2 linked regions of the Kordia sp. SMS9 genome follow. The protein of the gene in region 1 interacts with the protein of each later gene in a pairwise test. Links are inferred from orthologs where the notes say so. Each region holds a gene or a part of one and is shown on either strand. Other genes may lie near its edges. The genes, in order: ruvC and ruvA.

What was found.
Region 2: the proteins of ruvC (region 1) and ruvA interact in binary tests that used the Escherichia coli proteins (3 or more experiments, as listed by UniProt). The link is inferred for Kordia sp. SMS9 from one-to-one orthologs.

Annotation. Positions count from the first base shown.
Region 1 is NZ_CP031153.1:2,104,267-2,115,390, forward strand. The notes cover bases 1,884-4,731. They hold ruvC (crossover junction endodeoxyribonuclease RuvC), read left to right. Parts: upstream 1,884-2,954; coding sequence 2,955-3,509; downstream 3,510-4,731. Other genes in these bases: KORDIASMS9_RS09120 (lysylphosphatidylglycerol synthase domain-containing protein), read right to left, coding at 1,884-2,858; KORDIASMS9_RS09130 (hypothetical protein), read left to right, coding at 3,538-3,825; hemW (radical SAM family heme chaperone HemW), read left to right, coding at 3,838-4,731. In the rest of the region: KORDIASMS9_RS09110 (hypothetical protein), read right to left, coding at 1-667; KORDIASMS9_RS09115 (glycosyltransferase), read right to left, coding at 751-1,878; more of KORDIASMS9_RS09120, read right to left, coding at 1,875-1,883; more of hemW, read left to right, coding at 4,732-4,962; KORDIASMS9_RS09140 (cyclase family protein), read left to right, coding at 5,160-5,906; KORDIASMS9_RS09145 (hypothetical protein), read right to left, coding at 5,921-6,313; KORDIASMS9_RS09150 (hypothetical protein), read right to left, coding at 6,555-6,968; KORDIASMS9_RS09155 (hypothetical protein), read left to right, coding at 7,106-7,366; KORDIASMS9_RS09160 (DUF4230 domain-containing protein), read left to right, coding at 7,480-8,112; KORDIASMS9_RS23165 (hypothetical protein), read left to right, coding at 8,284-8,421; KORDIASMS9_RS09165 (MmcQ/YjbR family DNA-binding protein), read left to right, coding at 8,489-8,860; KORDIASMS9_RS09170 (DUF1272 domain-containing protein), read left to right, coding at 8,872-9,141; KORDIASMS9_RS09175 (response regulator), read left to right, coding at 9,298-9,711; KORDIASMS9_RS09180 (PAS domain S-box protein), read left to right, coding at 9,849-11,124.
Region 2 is NZ_CP031153.1:1,929,303-1,940,518, reverse strand. The notes cover bases 3,162-6,101. They hold ruvA (Holliday junction branch migration protein RuvA), read right to left. Parts: upstream 4,953-6,101; coding sequence 4,371-4,952; downstream 3,162-4,370. Other genes in these bases: KORDIASMS9_RS08345 (NADP-dependent malic enzyme), read right to left, coding at 5,064-6,101; sprA (cell surface protein SprA), read right to left, coding at 3,162-4,365. Also shown: more of sprA, read right to left, coding at 1-3,161; more of KORDIASMS9_RS08345, read right to left, coding at 6,102-7,367; KORDIASMS9_RS08340 (hypothetical protein), read left to right, coding at 7,726-8,616; KORDIASMS9_RS08335 (T9SS type A sorting domain-containing protein), read left to right, coding at 8,621-9,202; KORDIASMS9_RS08330 (hypothetical protein), read left to right, coding at 9,229-10,167; KORDIASMS9_RS08325 (hypothetical protein), read left to right, coding at 10,179-11,069. UniProt on the Escherichia coli protein: The RuvA-RuvB-RuvC complex processes Holliday junction (HJ) DNA during genetic recombination and DNA repair.

The sequences.
Region 1 (11,124 bases):
AAGAGTAGGTTTTTACGGGAATATCATAACACATGTTCATCATGAATACATTTAGCATTACGCCAAACGCCACCAATCCGCCCAAGGTACGCGTACGTCTAAAAATCAATAACAGTCCCGCTGTAACTTCTGCTACGCCAGAAAATATGGTATATGCTTTGGATGCGCCCATAAACGTCCAAGCAATTCCCATAGGTGACGAATGTCCATAAGGTTGAATCAATCTTCCTAAATGAGGCGCAGGGAATTGAAGTGGAATTATTTTATAAAATCCATAACTAAGCATTGAAAACAGCACATAATACGCCATATAGATGACTAATATTCGCAATAGTTTTGTATAGTTTTTTCGTTTACGATCAATAAACGTCCAAATGATGGCTCCGATAACCGCCAAAAACACACATGAAAATAATTGGACATAATTATAGGTCATATCGCCACTTCCAGTAATAGGACTTTCACTTGGCAATTCAACACTAAAAAACAAATCTCCCATAAAGGGAACTAAATTTCCCCACAAGGTATCTGTTAAAAATTTAGTGACATTCTCTTCTAAATACGTAAAAGCATCTAATGGAAACGGAAACGCATATAATAATACGTGAAGAAAGAAAAAGCGAAATCCTATTTTTTGGAAAATATTCCAAGTGGGTGTGGTGTGCATGTGGTAATCTGTTGGTTATACATTTAAAGTTAGAAAAAAATAGAGTGCCACACGCTTTTTTAAGAAACATTAAGAAAACTTTCTTACTTTTTAAAGGTTCTATTCTTCCAAGTATAGGTTGAAAACAGCGATTTGCAAAAGATAAAAATAGTCATATACGGATAGATGCATGCGCTCATTAACATGTAAACGGGCTTTATTTTTTGCTGTGTAAATTGTAATGTTTGGAGTAAAAACACACTGTCAAGTACAATTTTAAACATAAATACAGCAAAAAGAAATCTCCATGAAATAGCGGTAAATACTAGAAAAGGAAGCAAACAACACAGTAAATTCATCAGTAAAACGATGATTCCAACAAATTTTCCAGTTCGCAAGTTGTAATTAGCACTTTTGGAAGCCCAACGTACACGTTGCGAAACAAATGCTTTCCAAGAAGCTACAGGAAACGTGTTGACTATTGCATTTTTTGATTTAAGATAGACTACTTTTTTAGGCCATTTTTGAATGAATTTTTCAAGAAGAAATACGTCGTCGCCACTGGCAATGTTGTCATTTCCTGAAAATCCTTGTACTTCTAAAAAAGCAGCTTTTTGATAGGCCAAATTTGCGCCATTGCACATAAAAGGAAATCCTGCGCCAAAACTTCCGATTGTGGTTCCTTGAAGACTTAAAAAATCAAGCAATTGAAAATAGCTGAAAAAAGATATCGTTGTTGTGTATGTGACTGGAGCTGCAATCATTTTTGGGTTTTCCGCTGCAATTTTTTGATGGAAAGCAGCAAGCCAAAATGTTGGTAACATACAATCTGCATCTGTGGTCACAATCCAATCGCTTTTAATTTTTGAAATTGCAGTAGAAATTGCATCTTTTTTTGGCGAATGGGAAACACGTTTATTTTGTAAAATTTGGAGCTTCCAAGTTGGGTTTTCACGGCAGAATTTTTCTATGATTTTAACAGAATCATCTTCGGATTCATCATTTACAAGCCAAAAAGAAACCTTGTCTTTTGGATAGTGCAATTCTTTGATAGATTGCAATAATTTGGGAAGCTTTTGCGCTTCATTTCGAAAAGGAATAATCACAGAAAATACAGTTTTTGTTTCTGTAACTTGTTTCTTTTGAATTGGCAATTTGGTAAAACCATAATTCAAACTCAGAATCAACAAAGCATAACTTACACCTACAAAAAGAAGCAAACCCAACATCATGAAACAACGGGTTTTTGAGAAGTTTGCACAGGTGTAAATTTCAGCACAAAATAACTTCCCACAATACTCGGCAGTACAAAATTGAGCAACCACATTAAAGAAATCACAGAAAGGATGTGCAATTCGGAAACATTGAGATAGCCAAAAAGCCACACGGCAACACTTCCTTTCACAACTACATCAAAAATAAACAACATCGGAATTAGTGAGGTTATCAAATACATCGCGGTAATGACACTCATCGCAATAACATACGAAGTGTTCAATCCAAAAAATAGCAACAAGACATACAACTGATGTGAAAAAATTACATAACGCATCACGGAGAAGCTGAGGTTCTTCACATGAATTTCCCCAGAAACATTTCGCAAAAAACTACGAATTCGTTCCCATGAAAAACGACCAATTTGAAATCGTTTTTGTTTTATTACCAACAGAAAAATTCCACTCAAAACCATCAAAATCATCACAGCACTTACTAATTTATTCCATGGCAATTCAATTCCAAATTGAAGTACAAAAAATGTCAATCCAATCACACCAAAAAATACGGTTGTGAGCAATTGTGCTAAGTTTCCGAGAACGTTCAAACCGACGACGCGTTTTCGCTCAGACTTCTCAAAATACAAGGCTTTTGCGCCGTATTCGCCTACGCGATTTGGTGTAAACAACGAAGCTGTCAATCCACCCAACGTATGTGCGGTACTTTCCCAAAGTGAAATCGGTTTTATAGCGTTTACGAGTGTTTTCCACTTTACAATCTCTAAAAACCAATTAAAAAATGTAGCGATCAAAAGTCCAAAAATAATTTCAGGATGTAACAGTTGAGAAGTTTCAAGTTGTGTTAAAAAGGTATCAAAATCTAATTGCGCATTGTTCGCTAATTTATCATAAATAAAATAGGCAGCACCAATAAGTATTGCTACTTTTATTGCCAACGCTAAGAATTGCTTAGTTTTGTGTGATCCCGAAATCTGCATGTTGCAAAGTAACACATTTCGGAAAACAAATGAATCATGAAGCTGCGTTTCGTGATGCTGATACGGGTAAAATCAATGAATTCAGAGAAAAAAACAATCAAAACAGAAAAAATCATTCTAGGAATTGATCCTGGAACTACGATTATGGGTTTTGGATTGATAAAAGTTGTGGGGAAAAAGATGCACTTTTTGCAACTGAATGAACTTCAACTTCAAAAGTACAAAGACCATTATTTAAAGTTAAAACTGATTTTTGAACGCACGATTGAATTGATAGACACCTACAATCCTGACGAAATCGCGATTGAAGCGCCATTTTTCGGAAAAAATGTACAGTCCATGTTAAAACTTGGGCGCGCGCAAGGAGTGGCGATGGCAGCAGGTTTATCACGCGAAATTCCGATCACAGAATATTCTCCCAAAAAAATTAAAATGGCAATTACTGGAAATGGAAATGCGAGCAAAGAGCAAGTTGCCAAAATGTTACAAAGTTTGTTGCAACTCAAAACGCTTCCCAAAAACCTAGATTCTACCGATGGTTTGGCGGCGGCAGTTTGTCATTTTTACAATTCAGGTAGAGTGGAAATTGGCAAAAGTTATTCGGGTTGGGGAAGTTTTGTAAAACAAAATGAAAAGCGTGTTAAAAAGTAATTATTCCCATAAACTCTAACTAATATGTATGAATACCAAACTAGAATTTTGTAAAACCTGCGTCAACCGATCATTTTCTTCCGCAAATGGTATTGTATGTGGTTTAACAAATGAAAAACCGAACTTTGTACTAAATTGTCCCGATTTTGAAAAAGATATCAAAGAAGAAAAGCGCATTGCAGATAGGAAAGCAATGTTAGAAGCGGAAGAAGTGTACGACGATAATGGGAAATCTGTTCCAACTTGGAAAACTATATTAAGTATTGTCATATTTATAATAGTAGTCGTACGATTGATTATGCGTTTATCAAAATAAAAAAAGAAAAATATCGCTGGAATTTATATACATATCCCGTTTTGTAAGCAAGCCTGTCATTATTGCGATTTTCATTTTTCTACTTCGTTGGCGAAAAAAGATAAAATGATGAATGCGTTGCAGAAAGAATTGCAATTGCGTCAAGCGGAATTGGAAAACACAACCGTAGAAACTATTTATTTTGGTGGCGGCACGCCAAGTGTACTTTCGTTAGCAGAAATCAATCAGATGCTGGAAACAGTGTACAAATACTATACAGTTTCTGAAGCTCCAGAAATTACCTTAGAAGCCAATCCAGATGACTTGACGGAAACAAAAATTAAAGAACTTTCTAAGTCTAAAATAAATCGTTTAAGTATTGGTATTCAGTCCTTTTTTGAAGAACATCTAGCGTTGATGAATCGTGCACACAATGGTGTAGAAGCGAAGCAATGCCTTGAAATTGCCACACAGTATTTTGACAATATTACCATCGACTTGATGTACGGCATTCAAGGCATGACCATGGAACAATGGAAAACCAATTTGGAAACGGTTTTTAACTTTGACATTCATCATATTTCCAGTTATGTCCTTACGGTAGAACCGAAAACTGCATTGGAAAAATTTATCCGACAAGGAACGTACAAAGACGTTTCTGACGAAGCATCGTTGGCACATTTTAATATGTTGGTGGCAGAAACTCAAAAACAAGGCTTCATTCAATATGAAATTTCAAGTTTTGGCAAACCCACGTACTTTTCCAAACACAACACTTCGTATTGGAAAGGCGCGAGTTACTTGGGAATTGGTCCAAGTGCACATTCGTATCAAAAAGGAAGTAGAAGCTGGAATGTTTCTAACAATGCAAAATATTTAAAAAGTATTGAACAAAATATACTTCCTATCACCACAGAACAACTTTCCAAAGACGATCAATACAACGAATACATTATGACAGGTTTGCGGACGATTTGGGGAATTTCGTTGCCGTATATCAAAGAAAATTTTGGCGAAAGCTACTTGAATCACACACATAAAATAGCGAGATTACATTTGCAAGAAAAAACACTGCTACAAGAAAAAAACACGTTAAAATCTACTCAAAAAGGAAAATTTTTATGTGATGGCATTGCGGCAGATTTCTTTAAGGTGTAAATCTATTTTTGTTAAATGTTAAATGTTGAATGTTGAATGTTGAATGTTGAATGTTGAATGTTGAATGTTGAATGTTGAATGTTGAATGTTGAATGTTGAATGATTTTGCGTGCATTAAATTTAGATCGAATTAAAATTTCAAAAACAGATTTTTAAAATTCATTCTTAGGTTGAAAATCAATTCGTATTTTTGCACTATGATTTGTACCATTCAACGTAAAAGCGCCAAACATCAAATAGATTTATCAAAACCTTTAGACATTTCCATTCCACTTCGAGCGTCCAAAGACAATGTAAATGCTTGGTATATTGGAGAGCCAACAATTGAGCCAGTGCGTTCAGATGATTGGGTTGGAAGCGTGAAAGAAGGTGGCGATGTCAATTTTAATAATATTTATTTCAATCCGCATTCACACGGAACGCATACAGAATGTGTGGGACATATTACAGAAGAAGTTTACTCCATAAATAAACACTTAACACAGTTTTTCTTTTACGCAGAACTCATCACGGTAGTATTGGAAAAAAAGGGAGATGATTTTGTCATTTCTAAAAAACAATTGCAGTCCATCATCGGAAATAAAAAGCGAGAAGCGATTGTCATTCGTACGTTGCCCAATTTTAACGAAAAGTTGCACAAGCAATATTCACATACCAATCCACCTTATTTAGATGAACAAGCTGCCATATATCTTCGCGAGAAAGGTATTGAACACTTGTTAATCGATTTACCGAGTGTAGATAAGGAAAAAGATGAAGGAAGATTGTTAGCGCACAATGCGTTTTGGAATACTGCGGGAACACTGCGCATGAACGCAACCATTACAGAATTTATTTTTGTGGCAAATGCTATTGAAGATGGCGCGTATTACGTAAATCTTCAAATTGCACCGTTTGAAAATGATGCGACGCCAAGCAAACCTATATTGTATAAGATTTTATAATTAAATTGAGATACCTATTCTCCGCGAAGATTTTTTTGAATCTCTTTGCTAATTTGATCCAATGTTGGAAATGATTCTAGTTTTTCACTAAATTCTTTCAGTTGATCTTGTACAATACGCTTAATTTTATTTTCTAAAATTTCATCAATAGTTTCTCCGTAATCGGGAATGGGTTCACCAGATTTTTTAATAGGAATGGTCATATCACCTTTTCCAGTGATCAACCATAGCGGATTTAACTCTGGATACGTATCGATTATACGCTCCAAAACATCACTTCCGATAGAAGCCCCAGATTTTGATTGCTTACTTGTATAGCCATTGCCTACTTTTATGGAGATATCAAAGGCGCGCATACTCATATTTTTATATTGAATAAACTCAATGATTCTGTCGATTATTTTCATTTCATATAGATAAAATTCTATGAAAATTTAATATTTCATAGAAAATAGTTTTTAAAATTAGAAAACGTCACTTATACTGACAGTAAATCAGCACAAATAAGTGAAGTTATAAATATACAAATTTTTGTGTGAGATATCGCGTTTTTTCTGAAAAGACAGGAATTTTATATCCTGAATTCTCAATTTTGTCAGAAATTAGCTTTGGGAGATTTGAATAGTAGCGAGAAAAAAGGGGAGTTGTTTAAGAATTATCTTGTGTTTTGCGAATTTCTTCTCGAATTTCTTCCATGGTTGGAAACGTGTCTAGTTTGTCTAATAGCAGTTGAATTTGACGTTGCATAGCACGTTCTATTTTATGATCAATAATTTCATCAATAGAATTGTACTGCAAAGGTGACTCATCCGTACCATTTGTGTTTTTTTCATCCTTTGTGAGTTCAATAGTCATCTTTCCATCGCCCGTAAGTAACCAAAGTGGATTTAAATCAGGATACGTGCCGATTATTCTCTCAAGAACATCACTACCTACGGAAGCTTTTGATTTTGATTGCTTGCTCGTATAGCCATTTCCTACGTTTATTGACTGATCAAACGCGCGCATGCTTAAATTTTTGTGCTTGATAAAGACGAGTATTCTGTCGATTATTTTCATCATTTTATGAAATTAGTCTATATAAAATTTTCTTATATAGAAAATAGTTTGTAATATTATACTGTTAATTCTATAACGTGTGTCATAAATTCGACACAAGTATAGCAATTTACTAATTTTATTAAACTTATAGCATATAAATGATACGAAAACAACAACGTACTAAGCTCAAAGAAGTGTTAGGATATCATTACACACGTGGCGTCCTAAAAATTTTAAAGGAAAAAAGCATTACTAGCAGAAACGGCAAACCCTACGGTTCTTCTATGATTCGAAACGTGTTCAATGGTTTGAATGAAAATGAAGATATAGAAAATGCCATCATTGAACTATTTGTTCGAACGCAAGAAGAACTTAGAGCAAGAGAAGAAGCTCGGAATCGAATATTAGGTATATCGTAAGTTCTTTATGTCATATTTTACAACTGATAATGTGTTTAAACATCAAATCAACAAAAAAGAGTACATTTACAAGGATGAAAAATCAGAGATGATTTTTGTAAAATTACTTGTATATGGATATCGTTTTGTCAGTATTAATTGGAGGAATTGTAGCATATTTTTTGTATGATTATCTTGGGAAAAGACAATCAGAAAAACGCATTACTCATCAATCGCATCTGTTGCTAGATAAAATTAAGAGTGTTTGCAAGCTCACTACTGTAGAAGGTGATTTTAGTGAAATTTTTCATTATGAAGATAAGTCAGCACACTTTTTGCGAATGATTTCCAGTAAAAAAAGTGCCATCATTGTGATCAAAGCAAAAGCGAGCGTAGGATATGACTTGGCAAAGTTGCGTTTACAAGCAGATGAAAACAACAAAAAAATACGCATTGTTCATTTTCCACAACCTGAAATTTTAACGGTTGAAACTGATGTTACCTACTATGATATTAAAGATGGATTGCTCAATAAGTTTAAGGCAGACGATTTGACCAAACTAAATAGAGAATCCAAGCAACATATTATTGACAAAGTTCCAGAAAGTGGTCTGTTAGAAGCTGCTAAAAAAGAAGCATTAAATGCAATTTTAGTGATAGAAAACATTGTAGAAACCATTGGATGGGAATTGGATTATGGAGACATAACGTTGCCAGAAGATGACATTCGTTCTTTACAGGAACACACTAAAAACACCAAGGCATAAGTGTTTGGAATTCATGTTTTTGAATCGAAAAAGTGATTTCTCTAGTAGTTTTATAGGATAAAAAATACTGAAATTGGTAGTTTATCGAAATTTTATACTGATTTAAAGAAAAGCTAACCTACATTCATACAATCTTACTGTATATTTGCAATAACCTAAAATAACAATAAGATGTCACTAATTGATAGAGTCGTTTATTACCTAAATGATGTATTGGTGAGTTTGGATATTACACCAATCCAAAAGACGACAACGAAGCAAAAAAGCAAAACAAAAGAAATGACTGATCGTACTGATATCAGTGCATAGCTTTTTTATCATTCCTTAAATACCATTTGTTGCATAGATTTTTATATCTTGTTTGCAAATAGCGTGTATGAATATTGAACTACTTCGCGAATATTGTATCAACAAACCCGCAGTAACAGAAGAATTTCCTTTTGATCAAGATACGCTTGTGTTTAAAGTTTTGGGAAAAATGTTTGCCTTAACATCTTTAAAGAAATGGGAAGAAGGGTTGGCAGCAGTCAATCTAAAATGTGATCCTGAAAAAGCGGAAGAACTTCGCGGTGAATACGAAAGTATCAAGCCAGGATTTCACATGAGCAAAAAACATTGGAATACGATAGAATTATTTCAAGGGGAATTGCCTAATACATTTATACAAGAATTAATTGACGATTCATACCATTTAGTCATCAAAGGAATGACCAAAAAACAACAAGCCGAACTCACAAAATATCAATAAAAATAAAAACGATGTTAGAAATTCGTCCAAACTGTGAGCAATGCAATAAAGACTTATCATTTGATGCGCAAGATGCTGTTATATGTACGTTTGAATGTACGTACTGTGAAGCATGTGCTATGGGCGACTTAAAAAATGTATGTCCCAATTGTGGTGGAAACTTTACCAAACGTCCAATTCGCCCAAAACATCTGTTAACAAAGTATCCAGTAAGCACTAAAAGAGTCTACAATCCAACCGATATTAACGAACATTATAAGAAAATAGGAGAGACTAGATAGAAAATAGGCGAAAAATAGCCAAAAAAGCAAAACCATTAATCTGTTCAAAGAGACCATTAACCTGCTTAAAAAAACCTTTAATCGAAAGAACTGTGCGTTCTCGCATATAAAGTGGGAATTTACGTTTTAATTGCTGAAAAACTATAAGTTAACTAAATGATGGAAAATCTTTCATTTTTATTTATCGAAGATGACGAGATCGAAGTATTAAAGTTCAAAAAGTCCTTAAAAAAACTAGGATTCACGCACAAAATACTCGAAGCGAAAAATGGAGAGGAAGCCCTTGATGTCTTAAAAAAGAAACAAGAGTTGCCTAATGTCATTCTTTTGGATTTAAATATGCCTAAAATGAACGGTCTCGAATTTCTAAAAGAATTGAAACAAGATCCGCATTTACGTTACATTCCAGCCATCATCGTTACCACTTCAAACAATCACCAAGACATGCTTGAAAGCTATAATCTTGGTATTGCAGGATACATCATCAAACCATTGCGCTACGAAGATTATATCAAAAAAATTCAACGTGTTGTTGACTATTGGATGGTGAACGAAGTCATTGAGTTTTAAATACTTCCTTTCTTAAATTTTATACCAACGAAAGTTTCAAAAGTGCATTTCATCGGTTAATTGTGTTTATTGACCGAAAATTATTTTGAATTTACTATCTTCAAGCGCAAAATCCCTTGAAACTAGAATTGCGTTCAATGAAAGATAAGATTCAAGATCTGGAACTCGCCCTTCAGAACGAAAAAAGAGCACGCGAAAAAGCAGAAGAATTGCTCTTATATCGTACAAGCGAGTTGCTGGAAACGCGCGAAGCCTTAAAGTCGAAAACTCACGAGTATGATATGTTTTTCGACAACATCCTCGATGCCTTTATTGTCATCAATCCATCTACAGGAAATGTTACCAAAATGAATGATGCTGCGGTAAAATTATTTGGGTACGACATTAAAAAAGAAACCTTCAACCTCATCAATATAATTTACAAAGATGATTTTGCATACGCAATGAATTCTTTTGCACAACTCATTCAAGATGGAACGTTTCCAAACTACGAAGCTAGAGTCTACACAAAAGACAAACAGGTAAAATGGGTACAGGTAAATTCAAGTCTTTTATACAATGAAGAAGGACAAATTGTAGGCGCACAAGGAATTGTGAGAGATATTACAGAAGCCAAAGAAAATGCAGTTATTTTTGAAGAACAACGTGAGCAATTAGCAGCTATTGTAGACAACTCAACCTTAGGAATTGTATTGGCGCAAGACCGAAAAATAATCAAAACAAACAAGGCATTTCAAAAACTAATAAAACAAACAGAAAAAGAACTCTTAGGAGTGCCCTTAGATGCACTTTCGTTTGAAGATGCACACGAAGAATCCAAAAGTTTTTACGAGCAAATGGTGAATAAAGAAATTAATCATTACAGCTTAAAAGAACGTTACAAACGCAAAGATGGTTCGTCATTTCTATCCAAAACAAGCGTAACAGGTGTTCGTGACAGTGCGGGCAATATAAAATACCAACTGGCTTTTGTGGAAGATATCACGGCAAAACACAAAAGACGCTTAATGTTAGATACACTCAATAATCTAACACGTTCGTTTATTGGAAAATTGACAATTCATGATATTGCTTGGGAAATTGCCAATGTAACGGCGAGCGATTTAGAGTTTGAAGATTGTGTAGTATATTTTGTGAACAAGAAAGAAAATGTGTTGGAGCAAATTGCAGGATATGGCGCCAAAGTAGACGAAAATAAAGAAATTATAAATAAAATTTACATTCCGTTTGGAAAAGGAATTGTAGGTCACGTAGCGCAAACAGGAAAAGCAGCACTCATTCAAGACACATCTAAAGATGATCGTTATGTGGTAGATGACAAACGTCGTTACTCAGAAATATCGGTGCCCATTGTGGTAAATGGAGAAGTTGTTGGTGTGATTGATTCCGAACATTCGAGCAAAAACTTTTTTA
Region 2 (11,216 bases), 170 kb from region 1 along the record:
TGCATTTTCGTTATAATACGCAACTTCGGAAGTCCCTGTTGTATTGTTAAAGTTTGCCGCTTTTATTCGTGTTAAAAGTGCTAAAGGAATGTCAAAATCATTTCTCCATACATCTTCTGGCAAGGATTCATTTGGCAAGGTTACGTTTAACGGAATTTCTACTTGGTAATAGTTTTGCGTAAAGTCATTCCCAAATCGTAAGAACGCCACTGCTTGTTGATCGGCTAATTGTTGTGTTTGCCCAAATAAAGATTCTGCATGGACAAACATTTTTAAGTTTTTGTATTGTCGTAAATCAATGTCAATATTTTTAAATACACCACGAGAATCTCCTGCTTCCAAATCGCACAAGACCATTCCAAGTGATTGTTCATTTTGACGAATAACCGTGTTGTTATTGTTTAATTGTTCACGCACAACGCCTGGAGGAATTACATATCCGATAGGCAATTTGTTAGCATTTTCTTCAATATTTACAATATTTACATCAAATTGTGTTCCGTCATCTAGCGGATCGTCATTATTTTCTTGTAATGATAAATTATAACGACGCCAATCACCACGAATCAAATCAAGTGTCCCAAAACGCAATACTGTAGGTTCTGTAAATCCTGTCATGTACATACGGATAAAACGAATAGCTCTTAAATTATCTAAAGAAATACGATCGTCTACATCTTGTTTGTAAAAATCTGTAATCGGAATTTTAAACTGAATCCAACGTGAACTGATTTGCTGTTGATTTGGCAAATCGGTCGTTACCAAACGTTCGTCTGTAATATAAGTTGTTGCGGTTCCAATATTTGGATTGATAGGAATTCTAAACTGGAAATAATTATCAATCGTATTCATCGTTTGATCTCGATTGATATCTTCCACATCTGGCACTGTTGTAGAACCTCTATTGGTGTCTGTTACTTCAATTGGCGAATTTCCTTGTGTTCCATTGAAGTTTTTATAACGCTGTAAAATATCTCCACTCGCGTTTAAAAAATATTGATAGTTATCTGCTGCAGGATCTTGTTCTGCTGCGTAGTTTGAGTATTTTAAAGCTTCTTCCGCATCATTCAAACCATCCAATCCGATATCCTGTACTTGTCGGTTGGCATCATCTGAATCAAAAGCATATACTAATGATTGTGTTTGTGGTACTTTAGCCCAGGCTGTTTCCGTCACCAATTCTGAAAGCGCATCAGCTTCTGGCAATCCATTTTCGTATTGCTTACGTCCGTCTTTTAAGATATCTTCCGAAATATTACCAATATTCAAAACCAATTCTCCACCAGCACTCGTTGTATTCTGATCAGAAAAATAAGGATCTAAGAGCCAAAACTGAATATATTCAACATTAGCTTGCTCGAAGTTTGTCGTGGTGACTGGGCGCATAATTCCTGCCCAATTATTTTGCTCCCCTTGTCCTGCAAATCCAGGATTGTTGTTGTAAGGTCCACGCTCACTTGGATAATACGCTAAATCTAAAGTATTTTGAACCGTTGTTTGCCCACGTGCAATGTCCGTTTGTGGAAATATTTCTTCTACAAATATTCTACGCGTTTCACTTCTGGAAACATCGTTGTCATTAATTTCGCCTGGTGCTTGGTTTCCATAAAATATTGGATCAATACTGTACCAAGCTAATTTTGCTCTGTTATATCCGTATTCTAATTGGTCATTTCCAAATTCTCCACCCAAGTTGTCTCCCAACGTATTTCCTGGTGTTCCTGGCGTACTTGCTAAAAACCAACCTAAAGGTGATTTGATATCAATTAATGCTTGTGCGCCTTCAAAATCGTCTACATACGCGGTTGCCTCGCCTTCAAAGTCTGCATTTTTTGGACTTCCAGGCAATAAGTATGCAAATTCTCCTCGAACCGATACATTGGAAGGAACATCCGTATCTATATTTGGCAACTTGTTTACTAAGCGTGTTAAAAATGGCACTTCCGTAGAATAATTACCATTGAATCCAAAAATAGAGTTGTTTACTGGTTCCTGACCGTAGTTTGCTTTTTGCGTGATTGGTCGCTCATTCAAGTTTAAATAAGTGGCTCCAATTAAGAAATTTTCATTGAATTGATGCTCTACGTTAATTCCTGTAAATCGCTTGTTTTGCTGACCGAATAAGGCGTTGTTTTCTACGGAAACATTAATAGGTGTGTTTGATGCTTTTAATGCTTCGTCCAAAATTTGAACACGTCCAGCTTGATAGTTTACTGTATAGTCAATTCCTTCTTGTAATACACGTCCACCAGCCGTCACAACTACAGAACCTCTTGGCACATTGAATGCTCCCAGTGGAATTCCATCGCCACCTTGCGATTTGTAACGTCCTTTTAATTGGAATTTATTCAACTCTGCATCGTCTAACGCACCTGCTTTGGTTTCTTCATACATCGCTCTATATACATATAACGACTGGTTGCCGTTATATCCAGTAGGCATATCATAATCTTCCGTAGGTGAATTTCGCAATTGCTCAAACAAGTATTCCCCAAAAGGTTCTACGGTTGTAAAGATGATACGACCAAATTCTTGATCGACTGTAATTCCAGGAATATAATCAAAGAAACCATCTCCACCAGCTTGCGGATTTTCATAAATATCCAATCGGTCTAAATTGAAGATTTTCAGTAAAATTTCATCTGCTACATCTGCTGGCAAGGCTGGTCCGCCATCTGCCGCTGTAATATAGTTTACTGGCGAAGGATCTGTATATAAAATGTTTAAGCGAAAATCGTCTGGACTTAATTGATACGCATCCGTAGAATAGATATTTTTCATCATCAAATCCCAAATAGGATCATCTACTTCGGTAATGGCACTTTTTAAGAGTTTTAAAACTAAGTTCTGATTTTGAATGTCTGTAGCCACACCATTGGCATCGGTATTTGTTACTTGAGTTGCATCGATTCCACCATTGGCAAATTCTCCAACTTGAAACACTTGACCATTTGCAGTATATTGAAAAGCAACGGCTAATACTTCGTCATTACTTAAACGTTGATTTAAGGAAACGTATCCTAATTTCGTATGAATTTTGTATTCGTTCTCATTTAACTTTCGTGCATTTTCTAAAAACACATAGTCAAATCCTTGTTGTGCACTTGTTGAAAGTACTCCAAAACCTTGTTGAATAGTGGCTATATCTCTAATTTGATCGTTCAATACAGAACCTGAACCAATGGCTAATGGGTTGTAATCGTTGTTGGTATTATCAGGAAGTGCATTTGGGTTGGCTGAATTGAAGAATCCTGCTGGTACCGTTCCGTCATTGATTTTTGTTTTTGTGGGATCCGCTTCTCCTAAATCTTGTAGCCCTACAATGTTACGTACATTCTGAGTTTGTGCAGATCGGTTGGTTACCCAAACTTCCACACGTGTAATTTCTACAGGCGTATTTACAAATGGATAGGCTTGCAAAGCAGCGTCGTAGTTATCTCTAAAATATTGTGATAAGAAGAAGTGACGATCTTCATCATAGTCTAACGCAAAAAGTTCAAATTCTTCGATCGTTCCGCCACCTTGAGCTGTAATGGAGCTTGTTTGTGAACGTTGTTCAGAGAAAACTCCTGTGATACGCGTTTTTCCAAATTGCAATTCCGTTTTTACCCCAAACAAACTTTGTGCTCCAGTAATTAACGAACTGTTGAGCGGCATGCTCACATTACCAACTTCAATTTTTTGTAAGATATCATCTTCTGTTGGCGTGTATTCTAATTTGATCTGATTTTGGAAGTCAAACGTTGATTCGGTATCGTAATTGGCATTGATTTGCAATCGTTCTCCAACTTTACCTAATAAACTCAAACTGATTCGTTGATCAAAATCGAAACTTAAATTGCTTCGGTTTCTAGGTGATAACGCAGGATTGTCATTTTTTTGAAAACGCACACCCAAGTCGATTGCCACCGAACCTTGTGGAATTACTTCAATTGTGGTGCCTCCAAAAATAGTTTCAAAGAAATTGGAGTTGATTTCCCATATGGGCAATAAGTTTTTTTGCGCATCTTCCGAACCGTCTTTTTTTCCAGAAATGGCATCAATTTTTTCTTTAAAATAGCCTTTCATGCTTTCTTTTAAAAGCAATTCGCGGTATTGTTTTGGTGTTAAAATTAATGGATAGCGTATGTCATAGTTACTTACCGTTTCTGTATAGATGTAGCGATCTATTTTTGGATCATAGGTGTATTTTGAGACAATGCTCGAAGGTTGTTTTAATTGAATTTTCCCAATCGCAAAACCCGTCTGTGTCGAATCTTGTGGCTGTGTCGGTGTTTGAGCCGTGAGTAAGGTGCTAAATAACAAAATGAATACGACAAGCGTACCTTTGGTGTAATTTGTTATTAGGTTGGTAATGTTTTTCAAAGTAATTATAAGTTTTTTAATGCCATCTTGATCATCTCTTCTACGCTTCCGTTGGGCATTTCTTTAATTATTTTATCGAGTACTTTTTCAGACTGTTTTCGGGTGTAACCTAATACTTCCAAAGCAGATAACGTTTCTTCTTTGTTTGTATTGCTTTGAGACATCGAAACTTCTTCAAGATCGTATAATTTTAAGATTTTATCCTTTAATTCGATGATTACACGTTGTGCAGTTTTAGCTCCAATTCCTTTTACACTTTGAATGGTTGCCACATCGCCACCTCCAATTGCTTGACATATTTGTTCAGAGGTTAAGGAAGAAAGCATAGTGCGCGCCGTACTCGTTCCTATGCCAGAAACAGAAATCAACAAACGAAAAACAGCGCGTTCTGATTTTTGAAAAAAACCATAAAGCGTTTGTGCATCTTCTCGTACGTGAAGATGCGTAAATAGTTTTACATGTTCTTGATTAGGGATTTGTGCATACGTAGTAAGAGAAATATTGATAAAGTATCCGACTCCACTGCATTCTATCACTACATCTGTTGGATTTTTCTCTACGAGCTTCCCCTGTATGTGAGTAATCATTTATAAGTTGCTGCTAGTTAAAGTCCCAAATGTAATAAATTTATTCACATTTATTTAACGTTTTGCACCTTTAATATACTAACAAGCTATACTATTGTAATTTACAGCGATTTATTCTTCTTCTTTTCGCTGTTGCCACTTTTCTTTTTCTTGTGCATCAACTGCTGCTACTGCTGCCATATTTATGATTTCATCAACACTAGCACCCAACTGTAAAATGTGAACAGGCTTTTTCATTCCCAACATAATAGGACCAATGGAATCCGCTTTGTTCAATTCTTTCATCAATTTATACGTGATGTTTGCCGAATCTAAATTTGGAAAAACCAGTGTATTGACTTCTTTTCCAGCTAATTTAGAGAACGGAAATTTCTCTGAAAGCATTTCGCGATTTAAAGCAAAATCTGATTGTACAGCGCCATCCACGTTAATATTTGGATAATATCTATGTAAATAATCTACAGCTTCCCCTACTTTTTTGGCATCTTCATGTTCTGAAGAACCAAAGTTTGAATATGATAACATGGCAATGTTTGGTTCTAGACCGAACATTTTCACAGTCATTGCCGTCATTTGTACAATTTTTGCCAAATCGCGCGCAGATGGATCAATATTGATGGAAGTGTCTGATAAAAATATCGGTCCACGTTCGGTAATCATTAAGTTCGTCGTCGCGGCTTTACGTACTCCTTTTGCCGTTCCAATCAACTCTAACATTGGTTTTACGACTGTTGGATAACTTCTAGAATATCCTGAGATCAATCCGTCAGCATAACCATCGTTGACCAACATCGCCGCAAAATAGTTACGCTCGCGCATCATCTTTTTTGCATCAATCTTAGTGACACCTTTGCGCTTTCTAGTTTCCCAATAGATTTCCGCAAATTTGTGTCGTCGCGCTCTTTGTTCATCACTTTTTGGATCAATGATTTCGACATCACCATCAAATTCCAATTCGTCTCTGAGTTCGTGAATGCGCTTTTCATTTCCTAGAAGTATCGGAATCGCAATACGTTCGTCATATACATATTGTGCTGCTTTGAGGACGTCTAAATGATCCGCTTCTGCAAATACAATGCGTTTTTTGTTACTACGCGCTCTTTTGTGCAATAATCGGATGATTTTATTGTCTGCATCCAATCGGTGTAATAGCTCATCTTCATAACGCGCCCAATCTTCAATTGGTTCTGTGGCAACTCCTGAATCCATGGCTGCTTTGGCTATCGCTGGTGGAATTTTTGCAATGAGTCGTGGATCAAACGGTTTTGGGATGATGTATTCTTTTCCGAACGTTAATTTTGTTTCCGCATACGCGATATTTACTTGTTCAGGAACGGGTTCTTTTGCCAATTCCGCCAATGCTTTTACCGCTGCCATTTTCATAGCTTCGTTAATTTTTGTAGCGCGAACGTCTAACGCTCCACGAAATATAAATGGAAACCCAAGTACATTGTTTACTTGATTTGGATGATCCGATCGACCTGTTGCCATGATAATATCTTTACGAGAAACTATAGCTTCTTCATAGGAAATTTCAGGTGTCGGATTTGCCATGGCAAATACAATTGGATCGTGCGCCATAGAACGCAACATGTCTTGCGACACAATATTTCCCACAGAAAGCCCTAAAAATACATCTGCACCTTTTAGCGCATCTGCGAGTGAATCGTAATGTTTGTCCGTTCTAAAATGCGCTTGCATCGGTGATAAATCGGTTCGCCCTTTATGCAATAAACCGTCTACATCAAACATGGCGATGTTTTCCAATTTCGCGCCAAGCGCCACATATAAATTCATACACGATATCGCTGCCGAACCTGCGCCCGAAACTACAATACGCACTTCTTCTATGTTTTTTTCTGCCAATTCTAACGCATTGATCAATGCAGCAGATGAGATGATTGCCGTTCCGTGTTGATCGTCATGCATTACGGGAATGTCCAATTCTTCAATCAATCTACGTTCAATTTCAAAAGCTTCTGGCGCTTTGATATCTTCTAAATTGATACCGCCAAATGTGGGTGCAATGTTTTTGACCGTTTCAATGAATTGATCTACGTCTTTGGTATCAACCTCTATATCAAACACATCAATATCTGCAAAGATTTTAAAGAGCAAGCCTTTTCCTTCCATCACAGGTTTGGAAGCTTCCGGACCAATATCACCCAAACCTAACACAGCCGTTCCATTAGAAATAACAGCTACCAAATTTCCTTTGGTCGTGTATTTGTAGACATTTTTTTTGTCTTTTTTAATTTCCAAACAAGGTTCTGCAACTCCTGGCGAATACGCTAAAGACAAATCGCGTTGGGTAGAATATCTTTTGGTAGGAACTACTTTAATTTTTCCTGGTCGCGGTTTGGCATGATAGATTAATGCTTCTCTCCTTTTGCGTTCTTTGTTGCTTTTGCTCATTGTAATTTTTTTTATCGCCAATAATACTGCTGCTGGCAATATGAATTTGCAAATTTAAAAGTCTGAACCTAAAGGAAAAAATTTAATCCTGCTTCTTTTCCATTCTATTTTATGTATCACTTTTTAAAAATCTGTGTGTTTGTAGGACAACTTGTTGTGTTTTCATAAACCATCAATAGCTTTTGTTTGTTATCACCCTATTTATCAACAACTTTGAGCTATTACAAATTTAAAAATACAATGACATTATGACCGAAACGTACCGACAAAAGCCTCTGTGGTTTTTACAAAAATTACCAAAAATACTCTTCAAAACGATTTTTTCAGATCGTATACCTATTAATTTAAACTTTAATTTATGAAAAAAACATCCTTATTCGCAATTGGCTGTGGCTTGTATTTACTTTCTGCCGCCTTTTTAATTGCACAAAACGACACCACTTTTTACGGACAAGGCGCCGGACAAAACGGAGATCGAAATTCTAATTTTGGGTATTTCGCAGGAAGCTTTCAAGGAACGCCAGGAAACGACAATACTTACATTGGTTCTAGAGTAGCACGCTCGGCTTTTGGAGATTTTAATGTTTCCGCCGGTGCGTATTCTGCGTATTATTTACAAAGTGGCTCTAGAAATAGCTTTTTGGGTGCTACCGCAGGATTTCGAAATATTTCTGGAAGTGATAATCTTTTTGCAGGATTTGCTGCTGGATATGCTAACAAACAATCGCAAAATGTCATGATTGGTGATGGTGCAGGCGCTAACAATGACGGCGCTAGAAATGTTTTTATTGGGTATTCCGCTGGCGCGAATGAAACAGGCAGCGATAAATTGTACATTGACAATAGCAGCACAAGCAAGCCTTTGATTTATGGAAATTTTGCTACTAAAAAGATCGGAATTAACACCAATAATTTAATTGATCAAATAGGAACCATAGATCTCTCTGCGTACAGTTTGTATGTAAAAGGTGGAATTTTGACTGAAGAAATTCACGTTCAGCCTTCTTGGGCAGATTATGTTTTTGAGAAAGACTACGAGTTGATGCCACTTACGCAAGTAGCAAGCTTTATTGAAAAAAACGGACACTTGCCAAATATCCCATCTACGGAAGTGGTAGCAATAGAGGGAATTGAATTGGGTGATATGACCAAGAGACAACAGGAAAAGATTGAAGAATTGATGTTGTATGTTATCGAAATTCAAAAAGAGATTGACACCATTAATAAGGAACTAGAAACTAACAAGTAAAACCATGAAAAACATTCTATATTTTTTAGCCACAGCAAGTGTGTATTTTTTGAGCACAAACCTTTGTCAAGCACAGTTTAATCCTGTAGAATACGATTTGTACATTCATAATGATGTGTATGCCGATCAAGTAGATACCGCAGCAACTGTAGCAAGTTTGATTGCCGTGAATACTATTTTTTCTGGCGGAACAGGAAATTATTTTTCCTCAGCAACTACTTTGAAAGATGGTTTTACCGTTGAAAATGGAGGAACTTTATTTTTATCCGTTCCTATCACTGGAAAGAAAGAAGCTGTAGCCGCACCACAACTGTTTACACAAGAAGATACACAGTTTGAATTGTATCCGAATCCGACAAAAGGTTTTGTAAATATTTCATTGAAAGCGCAAACTTGGAACTCCAACGTTCGTGTGGAAGTGTATGCGTTGAACACTTCGGCAATGTTATTTTCGAGAGAGATTGCCCAGAAAGATGCAGCCAGCATTTCATTGGATGTTTCTTCGTTAGCGAAGGGAATTTATGTGGTGAAGCTGTATGAAGCCAAAGGTGGAAAATCATTCACACGCAAATTGATTAAAAACTAGTGACAAAACTTAAATTTTAAAACATTATGAAATATTTATATAGAAAAAATAGCGCGTATTTGCTGTGTTGCTTTTTGATGATTTTAAGCACTTCAATTACAACGGCACAAACTACTACCACTTTTGGAACGCTAACGTATACTGCTGGAGGAAATAACTCTTATTTTGGATACGCTATTGACACAAGCAGCAGTAACAATAATGTCGCTATGGGTTACAGAGTTGGAAACAATAGTTCATCAAACGCAACTACCAATACTTCCATTGGTGCTGAAAGCGGATTGATTGGTAGCAGAAATGTGTTTTTTGGTGCCGAAAATGGAAATTGGCTGACACAAGGAAGTAATAATGTGTTTATTGGAAATTGTAGCTCGTGCAATACTCTTGGATACGCTGATCAAAATGTATTTGTAGGTGACAGAACGGGAAGTTGGTCGCAAGGAAATACCAAAGGAAATGTATTTATTGGCTATGCTGTAGGAAGTCAAGTAGGAACAGGAAGCACCAATAATGACAAATTGATCATTGACAATAATTATTTGACCACACCTTTATTATACGGTGATTTTAGTGCTGATAAGTTGGGAATAAACACGACAAATTTACCAAACACCTTGAGTGGTGTAAATTTAAGCAATTACAGTTTGTACATAAAAGGCGGATTGCTTACAGAGGAATTTCGTATTTCAACTGGTTGGGCAGATTATGTGTTTGACGAAGGTTATCAATTGCTCTCGCTTTCAGAAGTGGAAGCATTTATTGACGAAAACGGTCACTTGCCCAATGTCCCATCTGCGGAAGTAGTAGAAAAAACGGGAATTGAAATGGGCGACATTAAACGAATTCAACAAGAAAAGATTGAAGAGTTGACACTTTATGTTATTGATCTAAATGAGCAATTACAAGCTATTAAAGCGGAATTAGCCGCAAAGAAAGCTGCTAAAAAAATGTCTCACAAAAATTAAAAAACACACAGATGAAAATTTTAAATATACTTACACGAAGTCTTATAGTTGCATCCTTTTTGATGATGATTCCCGCGACAGCACAGAATACAAATTTGGGTGTAAACTCAGGAACTGGCGGAACAGACAATTCAAATTTTGGAGTTTCTGCTGGACAGAATCTTGCTACTGGAGGAAATGAAAATACATTTATTGGTTACTTTGCAGGACAGAGCAACACCACAGGCGATCGAAATACGTTTATGGGAAGCAATGCGGGCGCCAACGCTACAAGCACTCGAAACACCTTTTTAGGCTCGTATGCTGGCGAATTGAACACGAGCGGTGGAAGCAATGTATATATGGGTTTTTACGCAGGTCGCAATAATACAAGCGGAAGCCGAAATGTATGTATTGGAAAAGATGCGGGCGTTTGGAATACTACAGGTTCGGACAACGTGTTTATTGGGTTTGGTTCAGGGAAAGATGAAACAGGAAGCCATAAGTTGTATGTTGATAATAACTACAACGCAACACCTTTGATTTACGGTGATTTTTCTTCGGACAAGCTCGGAATCAATACGAAAAATTTGATAAACTCGCTCGGCAACATGAATTTAAGTGCGTACAGCATGTATGTAAAAGGCGGTACTATTGCCGAAGAAGTTCGCATCCGTACAGGTTGGGCAGATTATGTTTTTGATAACAATTATAAATTGATGCCCATTCATGAAGTAGCTGATTTTATTGATAAAAATGGTCATTTGCCAAATATTCCTTCTGCGAAAACGGTAGAAAGTGAAGGTTTGGAACTTGGAGTTATCACCACAAAACAACAAGAAAAGATTGAAGAGTTGACTTTGTATATGATTCAACTTCAAAAGCAGTTAGACGCTTTGAAAGAAAAGTTAAAGGAAGAATAGGATCGCATTTATTCTACTAGCATTAAAGACTTTTTTTTGATATGAATGTCAAATCGAGCATTATTGAGATTAAATATATTCAATTGAAAATACCTAGCGAAGCTATCGAGATTCGATGGAAACATATAGTTTTCAGTATTCTCATAA